One region of the Brevibacillus sp. YAE8 genome, then DNA from elsewhere that is predicted to be linked to it. Evidence: riboswitches for the same ligand, from Rfam matches in the RefSeq annotation. Region 1 holds a riboswitch; each other region holds the start of a gene.
What was found. Region 1 has a riboswitch for cyclic di-GMP ahead of AC27IT_RS09330 (GNAT family N-acetyltransferase). Riboswitches for the same ligand answer to the same signal wherever they lie in the genome.

Region 2: it holds a riboswitch for cyclic di-GMP, as region 1 does, so the genes downstream of both, AC27IT_RS04460 (methyl-accepting chemotaxis protein) here and AC27IT_RS09330 (GNAT family N-acetyltransferase) in region 1, are expected to answer to the same signal.
Region 3: it holds a riboswitch for cyclic di-GMP, as region 1 does, so the genes downstream of both, ggt (gamma-glutamyltransferase) here and AC27IT_RS09330 (GNAT family N-acetyltransferase) in region 1, are expected to answer to the same signal.
Region 4: it holds a riboswitch for cyclic di-GMP, as region 1 does, so the genes downstream of both, AC27IT_RS16780 (methyl-accepting chemotaxis protein) here and AC27IT_RS09330 (GNAT family N-acetyltransferase) in region 1, are expected to answer to the same signal.

What each region holds. Positions count from the first base shown of each region.
Region 1 covers NZ_BAAIYG010000004.1:300,655-302,852, forward strand. The annotation lists gene AC27IT_RS09320 (TrmB family transcriptional regulator) at 1-367, opposite strand, end outside; gene AC27IT_RS09325 (hypothetical protein) at 501-683, opposite strand; cyclic di-GMP riboswitch class I at 967-1,050, shown strand; gene AC27IT_RS09330 (GNAT family N-acetyltransferase) at 1,212-1,760, shown strand; gene AC27IT_RS09335 (methyl-accepting chemotaxis protein) at 1,762-2,198, shown strand, end outside.
Region 2 covers NZ_BAAIYG010000002.1:336,356-338,553, reverse strand. The annotation lists gene AC27IT_RS04460 (methyl-accepting chemotaxis protein) at 1-843, opposite strand, end outside; cyclic di-GMP riboswitch class II at 980-1,063, opposite strand; gene moaA (GTP 3',8-cyclase MoaA) at 1,362-2,198, shown strand, end outside.
Region 3 covers NZ_BAAIYG010000014.1:18,902-21,099, forward strand. The annotation lists gene AC27IT_RS16460 (glutamine--tRNA ligase/YqeY domain fusion protein) at 1-214, opposite strand, end outside; gene AC27IT_RS16465 (SET domain-containing protein) at 299-916, opposite strand; cyclic di-GMP riboswitch class I at 1,139-1,227, shown strand; gene ggt (gamma-glutamyltransferase) at 1,412-2,198, shown strand, end outside.
Region 4 covers NZ_BAAIYG010000014.1:88,337-90,534, forward strand. The annotation lists gene AC27IT_RS16780 (methyl-accepting chemotaxis protein) at 1-829, opposite strand, end outside; cyclic di-GMP riboswitch class I at 903-1,002, opposite strand; gene AC27IT_RS16785 (formate--tetrahydrofolate ligase) at 1,217-2,198, opposite strand, start outside.

The DNA.
Region 1 (2,198 bases):
GCCTCATTTCCATGAGCACCAGCTCGTCACCGCTAATTCGCCGAATGACGTCGATCTCTTGCTCGGACTCTAAGGCCGACAAGTTTTTTTCCAAATAGTCGAAGGACGCTTCGAACTGCCCGCGCAGCCTGCGGACCAGCTCTCTTGCTGGCAGCGGCGCATACGTGACAGGCTCGGAAGGCACGGTGTAAACAGCCCCTTTGTCAACGAGCTTGCCCACGACTTCGTAAATCATGGAGCGCGGCACGCCAGAGCGTTTGCTGATTTCGTATCCGGTGATCGGAGAGTGCTTGAGCAGACTGATGTAAGCCTTGCACTCGTACTGGGAAAATCCGAGCTTTTGCAATTCCTTGTATATGTCTTCCATCCCGACCTCTTAGTAGTTAGTTTTATACTCACTATAGGTTCAGGTTCGTTCCTTTGTCAATGTGCTTTTCCCGGCACAAGCGAAAATAAAAAAAACCCTCCGTGAACGAGGGCCTTTTTGGCAAGCAAGCAGCCTAAGCGAGATCGCGCACTTTAATGTAAGAAACGTTTCTTACATTAATCACGATGTCATCGTATTGCAGCCACCCATCCTTTTGGTTGGCGACCATTTGGATGATTTCTTCCGGCTCGGTTGTCTCGATCTTAACCAGCTCGCCACCGGAAAAGTGAAACTCAATCGTTTTGGCCTGACTCATTTTCGCATCCCTCCTGTTCTTTCTAGTTATCGGACGGATGGTAAATTTTTGTTACGCATCAGGCGAAAGTAGCTGAGTCGGCCATTGGCAAAAGTCCCGGCACAACCTGACTATGTTCCTATCTTTTCTCTGTTTTTCCTCGCATCTTTCTCTGTCCAAACTACCAATTTGGAGCCGACTATTTATGAACAATCGGTTACTTTACCCTACCAAAACTTGACAAGATTGTTTCTCTTGGATTATATTTTGCATAATTCGACACTTCTATACATTTTTCGCAAATGAATGACAAAGGCAAAGTCATCGAAAGGTGGCGACGCAAAACCACGGGTCTAAAGTCTTTGACCATGACAGCCGGGTTGCCATACATCATGAGCATAGCAGGAAGATGATGGTGACTTTGGGCTGTTTCCGCATGGGGAATGGCCTTTTTTATGCTCACATGGAAGAAAGGAGGCGCCATTTTATCGATCAACACTAGACTTGTACATGAAAAAACAAAGAGAGAGAAAAATGGAGTGAAGTATTATGTACAAACTGGTTGATTCAGCACAATCTTTGGCTCTTTTCCATCAAATCAAGGAAAGTGTCTGGACCTCAATGGGCTTCGAGATGGAATACGCCAAAGATGGTTCCGACGTCTATCTTTTGTTGTCGGATGAGGACGAACCAGGCGGGACTTTTGAATTTACACCACATGAAAAATCTTCTGCTTATCTGCAAAATTTGTTTCAGGATGTTTTGACGAGCGATATGAAAGTTGTCGAAGTGGACAGTTTCGCTGTCTTGCCCAAGTTCCGCGGAAAGCTGGGACGATGGGGAGTTGCCCTCATGATCGATTATGCAGAAAAACACGGATATACGCATGCAGTCGGTTTGGCAGATCCGGCTTTTTTTCAGTTGATTAACCGTAAATACAACGTCAGAGCGACGCAAGTGAAAGAGATGGTCTTCTACAAAGGGGCGAATGCCATTCCGACCGTCTTCCACCTGCAAGAAGCCTATTTGAACAAGGACAAGCCCGAATTTGCCTGGTATCAAGAGCTTTGCAAACAAATAAAAGTTGAGGTTAGCTGACATGGAACTCTTACAAAGAAGAAATAACTGGGTGGTCATTGTTTTTGCGAGCATCATTACCATCGTCCAGATCGTGAACCTCATCATGGGGGTTCCGTTCTCCTTCGTTTTAACCGTGCTGGGGATTTTGTACGGGGTGCTCGCACCTTTTGCCTACCTTTCCAACCGGCCAGCCTGGCGGGACAAGATGGCTCCCTTCATGAAGTTTTTCAACTTCGCTGTCATCGGCATTTTCATGTTCGTCATCGTGGGACTCGATCCTTGGCTGGTCAACATCATGACGATCATGTTCTTCGTCGCGGTCATGGGCATTTATCAGGACAAACTGATTAACATCTTGACCATCATCGCAGCCATGGGGATCGTCACCTACTATTTCCTGACGAACGGCGAAGCGATTTTCTACACGTCCGATCCTGTTCATTTGATGTACTACTT
Region 2 (2,198 bases), on a different contig from region 1:
CTGGTTTACCCTGCTCATGACCTCGACAAAGACGTGGCCCACCTGGCGGATGTCGCCGAGAGCGGCATTGATGATCTGTTTGCTCTGTTCAGCGGATTGCACCGCTTCGTCTGTCCCTTCTGCGACTTTGACCGCGTGGTTGGCGACTTCCTGAATCGAGGCGCTCATTTCTTCCGTTGCTGCGGTGACGCTGTGGCTTTCCTCGATCTGCTCGTCCATTCCCGAGATAAGCTGCTTCGTCGTGTCGAGCTGGGTCATATGGTTGAGCATGCCGGAGATGCCGAACAAAAACGATTTGAACGTCTCTTCCATATACACTTCCACAATCAGTTGCTGATCGAATGCTGCCAATTTTTGCACAGCGGTGACCATTTTCATCATCTGATGCGGCTGATTGCTCCATTTTTCCATCAAAATCGTGGTCATGATCTGAATCAGCAGATGGTGTGCAGAAATAAAATGATCGGCTGTCAGATGAATGCGGCTGTGAACTTGCCCGATGACAATTCTCGTTTTCACGTACTCATGGTTGACTTCTGCTGTGAGAAACTGCTCCAGGTAGACCTCCAAAGTTTTTTTCAACCGCTCCAGGCTGGAGTTGTCGAGGATGATCTTCTGGAGGTGGGGAACGTTAGTGATCGACTGGTAAAACCGGGATACGATCTCTGCTTTAAAGGGGTAAATCGTGGTAGCAGCCTCTTTGACGTGCGCCAATGTATCCTGATCCACGCCCAAAAAAGACAGGCGCTCTTTCACGCGTTCGCCCACTTCGGCAATGTCAGTTGCGTGGGAAGCTTTCACATACTCATTCCATGGCTTTGCTTTCTTTGCAAAAAATTGCATGCAGACCTCCGAATTTTACATTTTATTGATTTACTCAAAAATTGAGAAAGAGGGGGCGATTGCCATTGCTGCAGCTTGCCGTTTCTGAGCAGTGGACAAGGCCTTTGTTCTGGGATAAAATAAACCGACCCTACAACGAAAATAGGGTCGGTTGCACTACTCGCTCCCAGCCATTCAAGTGCCCACATACAAACGGCTGATCTTCGCTTTCCTTATTGAAGAGGAATATATAGAGCATAATATATAGTCATATTATCCTATGTTTATACAAAAGGGAATAGTCAAAAAAAATGGTTTGCACATTGGCGTGCACCGGGTCATTTTTCCGATTTTCATCGGCTTGCGACCGCTTTTGCAACAGCGAAAAGTGCAGGAACAGGAGCCGTTCGCAGGCGGAATATGGTACGCTAATAAAAAGCCGGAATCGCATGTTGGACATCAATACGAGACAAACAGGAGATAGAGTGGCATGCCAGGCTCAGCCAGGAAAAGGAGGGTGACCACCAGTGCTAGAGCAGATGCAAGTACGTGACACACGAAAGCGTCCTCTCCGTGATCTGCGCATTTCCGTGACAGACAAATGCAATTTTCGTTGCCGGTACTGTATGCCGGCTGAAATTTTCGGGCCGGAGTTTGAATTTTTGCCGCAGCACAAACTGCTGTCGTTTGAAGAAATTACCCGCTTGACCCAAATATTCACAGCGCTCGGCGTGCGGAAAATCCGGATTACGGGCGGAGAACCGCTCGTGCGCAGGGATTTGCCTGAATTAATACGAATGATTCGAAAAATAGAGGACGTTCACGATATCGCCATGACGACCAATGGCTCGCTGCTCGCCCGCCATGCCCAGGCTTTGAAGGAAGCCGGGCTTGATCGCGTCACCGTCAGCCTCGACAGCCTGGACAACGAGCGGTTTGGCATGTTAAACGGCAGAGGCTATCCGGTGGATGCCGTGCTCGACGGGATTCGCGCGGCGGCGGAAGCGGGACTCGGGGTGAAAATCAACATGGTCGTCCAGCGCGGTGTCAACGACCAGGACATTTTGCCGATGGCCCGTTATTTCCGCGAGCAAGGCCATACGCTGCGCTTCATTGAGTTCATGGACGTAGGCAACAGCAACGGCTGGAAGCTCGATCAGGTCGTGCCTTCCAGCGAAATCGTCCGGATGATCGACGCAGAAATGCCGCTCGTCCCGGTCGAGGCGAACTACTTCGGCGAGGTCGCTTCGCGCTACCGCTACGAGGGGAGCGATCAGGAGATTGGGCTGATCTCGTCGGTGACACAAGCCTTTTGCTCTACCTGTACGCGGGCGCGGCTGTCGGCAGAGGGGAAAATGTACAACTGCCTGTTCGCC
Region 3 (2,198 bases), on a different contig from region 1:
TGGTATCGTCAAAACGGAGGTGAGCCTTGCCATTAAATTCGCTTGCCAGTTCAAAATTCAGGCAGATGGCTTTTGCATGTCCAATATGAAGATACCCGTTCGGCTCCGGCGGAAAGCGGGTAATGACTTCCTTGACCTTGCCTGCTTGCAGGTCGTCAATCACGATATTGCGGATAAAATTGGATGACGCTACCTTGTTTTCCAATGAAATCAACCTTTCACTTCACCTTTACATTCCATAATACTGATTCTCTTCCCAGAGTTCAACAAAATCGGGCCGTTGTCCGGCCCGCTGCGTCTACCACTCCTGCTCTTTTGACCATCGCGATTGCGGCTGGCAGTACAGCGAAATGATCGAGTCGAGCGACCGCCGCTGTTCGGTAATGCCGCGAATGGTTTGCAAATGCTTAGGTCTTACCAGGTGGAGCAGCGGCTGTTCAACCTGATTGAACCGCTCGAAGGCGGCGGCTGCGATCTCATCCCATTGGCGATAGTAGCGCAGCAAGTCGTCAGGCATCACCCTTGAACGGCTCGTGCCCGGCTCCGGCAAGCAGTCAAACGGTTCATCCAGGTTCAGCGTTCCGTAATCATCGGTCAGTTCCTCGCCCGGCAAAATGTCCCGCGCCGCCAGTTCCAGATCGTACATCGTCGCCACACAGGTCGCATGGAAGCTGTGGTTGACAAACCGGGCCTTATCCCAGCACAAGATGTATTTGCCGAACTGATTTTTGAACGAATATTTTTGCACGTCCTGTTTTCTTAATGGATCCAGTTTTTCCACAAATGCCGGGTCTAATACCTGATCGAGATCATCCTGGACCCAGACAATCGTGCCTTTGGGAATGAGCTTTGTCGCAAACACACCGTACCCGATCTCGTCGTTGATATAGCGAAGCTCTGTATCGGGATGCATCATGGTCGTTGTTTCACTCCTTGGCAAATGTGCCTTTTTATCATCATAAGCAGTTCGGCCAACAGAGGTGTGTGAATGTCGGTGAAAAACGCGTATTTCCCTGATGCTTCCTTTTTTCTAGATAAAAAGAAATTTCCTTATTTACCCCAATCGACAAATCGTCTATATTATTGACAAACAGGTTTAGGAAATTTTACCTGCAACATTTGCATTAATTTTTCATTGATATCGAAACGGCAAACCCGGGGAAATCCGGCGACGCAAAGCTAGAGGGGCTACCTCCGCACGAGCGGGCATGCCAGCCAGCTACCGAAATATTGATGTAGGACAAGACCAATGATCCTATATCATTGGTCTTTTTTTGCGCACTCATTGTCTGTTTTTGTCCATTTTTGTAGGTATGAGGAATTTTCTGTCTGTCCCGGTCAAGGAGGTGAGGCTGCGAAAAGCTGTCGGATTGTTGAACCTTTTCACCAAAATACAAGGAGGCTTCATGAGATGTCACTTTGGAAAAAACTTTCTGCCGTCGCATTGACCGCCGCTATCGGCCTGACAACATTCGCTCCGGTCCAAGCTGCCAATCGTCCAACATCAATGTCGCCAAATGCCATGGTCACAACACCTCACTATCTGGCTACAGCCGCAGCCCTGAAAACGTTGGAAGACGGCGGAAACGCAGTAGACGCCGCGATTACCGCCGCCTCTACCCTCGCCGTCGTCTATCCGCACTACACGACCATTGGCGGGGATAACTTCTGGCTCATTTACAACGCCAAAACAAAAGAGCTGAAAGCATTGAACGGCAGCGGACGAGCTGGCGAAAAGGCAACCATCGAATACTACAAAAGCAAAGGCTACGACAAAATTCCTTCCCGCGGCTATGAGTCTGCCAACACGGTTCCCGGCGTTGTTTCCGGCTGGTGGGAAGCCTACAACTACGCGCACAAAAGCATGGGCAACAGCAAGCTGCCTTGGCACAAGCTGCTGGAGCCTGCGATCGGGTACGCCGAAAACGGCTATCCCGTCTCGCCCAACCAGGTTTACTGGACCAAGTACGCAACAGACCCGACTGACAACGAGCTGAAAAATCTCCAGCGCTTCGAGGGCTTCCGCAAAACGTTCCTGAAGCCGAACGGAGAGCCGTATGCCGCAGGCGAAATTCTCAAGCAAAAGGACCTTGCCAAAACGTTGCGAATCATTGCCCAAAAAGGCGCCGACGGATTTTACAAAGGCGTAGTCGCGCAAAAAATCGTCGCCGACCTGCAAAAAAACGGCGGGCTGCTCA
Region 4 (2,198 bases), on a different contig from region 1:
ACAGTTCGTTGACCGGAGCGTGCAGGTCTTTGGCCGGAGCAGTGATGAACACTCCCCAGTTCAATCTGGTCGAAGCGTAGGAGGCGAATTGCGCCGCTTGTCCCTCTTCGTATTGAATGACTCCGCGGCCGCCTTGTGCCGTTGCTTCAAAGGCGGTTTTCAACTCAGGAATATTGCTGTCGAGCACCGACTGCTTCAAAATGACTTCGCTGTTCGGATGCCAAATATACGTTCCTTTTTTGCTCACCAAAAAGGCATAGCCACTATGTCCGAACTTCTCCTCGGAAACCGTCTTCTGAATCTCGTTGATCGGAATGGTCGAACCGACATAGCCGTATTGGCGATTGTCCTTCATCAGCGGAACGATGATCGTCACGATGTAGTTGCCTGTCCGCTGCGACACGACCGGCTCGGAAACGATGATTTTCCCCTCGCCTCGTCCTGCCTCCTGAAAATGCGGACGATCAGACGGGTTCGTCTCCTCGCCCTTGAAGTTGATGACTTTTTTGCCGCTCAGGTCATAGGAAAAGAAAAACGTCTCAAACTCGGGGTTTTTCTTCTGCGCCTCCTGAATCAGCTTCAAGTCATGGTCGAAATTGTTGTCGGCGGAAATCATCTCTCCGATCGTTTCAACAATTCCGATTTTTTCTTGGAAAAAGCTGTCGATTCTGATGGAAAGATTGCTGGCCGTAAGTTCCGCTTCTTTGTCCAGGCTGGACGACAGCAACTGCGACGAGCTGTAGTAGCTGGCACCGCAGACCGTACCCAAGCTGACAATCAAGAGCAGGCACATGACGACGATTAGCTTTTTCTTCAAACTGGATTCCATCTCACGCTGTACCTCCTATCCTTTTTTGGCAACAAAAAAGACTGCCACCCGGACAGCCTTCTTACGTGTACGGCATGGCAACCCGGCTATCGTAGCAGCAGAAGATGCGCTCTGCTTGCCTTAGACCCGTGGCTTTGCGTCCCTGCCTTTCAACAGGTTTGCCTTTGTCATTTTTTGTCGTTTTATCTGTATAAAAATACTATAGCACAACATCGGAAAAATGTGGGTTAACTTTAAAATAATGGATTGGATTTTTTTCCACACAAAATCTTTACCCAAATTGTTTGACAAGTAAACTACTTTCTACGAAATAATTGCGAAAAAATCGCAAAAAGGCTGACACCTTGTTGTTGGTGTCAGCCTGTCGTCCACTTTTGACTTCTTCGTTTAGCTCAGCCCTTCCACGTGGCCGTGCTCATCCACATACAGCGATTCGGCCGCAGGTTTCTTCGGGAGTCCCGGCATCGTCACCAGGCTTCCGGTCAAGGCGACGATGAAGCCTGCTCCTGCCGAAATCCGCACTTCGCTCACCTGAATGGTAAAACCGACAGGGGCGCCAAGCTGATCGGCCCGATCTGTAAAGGAGTACGGCGTCTTCGCCATGCACACAGGCAGATGGGACAGCCCCATTTCCTCTACCTTCTGGATCGTTTTTGTCGCCAGCGGCGAAAAGACTACCCCGGAGCCGCGGTAAATTTCTTTGACCACCGTCTCAATCTTTTCCTTCACGCCGAGGTCTTCTTCGTACAAAAAGCGGAATTGCCCAGGGCGCTCTGCCGCGCGCGTCACTTTTTCCGCCAGTTCGATTGCGCCTTCTCCGCCTTCTGCCCACGCCTTGGACAGCGCCACCTCGGCACCTGCCTCCTGGCACAGCGCCATGACTGCGTCGATCTCCGCTTGTGTATCGGTGGCAAAATGGTTGATCGCTACAACCGCCGGCACGCCGAACTTCTGCAAGTTTTCCAGATGGCGACGCACGTTGGCGAAGCCTTTTTCCAATGCGGCGAGGTTTTCTTCGGCCAAATCCGGCACTTTGATTCCGGCGTTGTACTTCAAGGAACGCACGGTAATGACCACGACTGCTGCCGATGGCGTCAGCCCGGCTTTTCTGCACTTGATGTCAAAAAACTTCTCCGCGCCCAGGTCAGCGCCGAAGCCCGCTTCCGTTACGACGTAGTCGGCCAGCTTCAAGGCTGTCTTCGTGCCGATCACGCTGCTGCATCCGTGCGCGATATTCGCAAACGGACCGCCGTGGACGATGACTGGCGTGCCCTCGATCGTTTGCACGAGGTTTGGCTTGATCGCTTCCTTGAGCAGTACGCACATCGCCTCGACCGCATTGATTTCTTCCGCCCGGACTGGCTTGTCT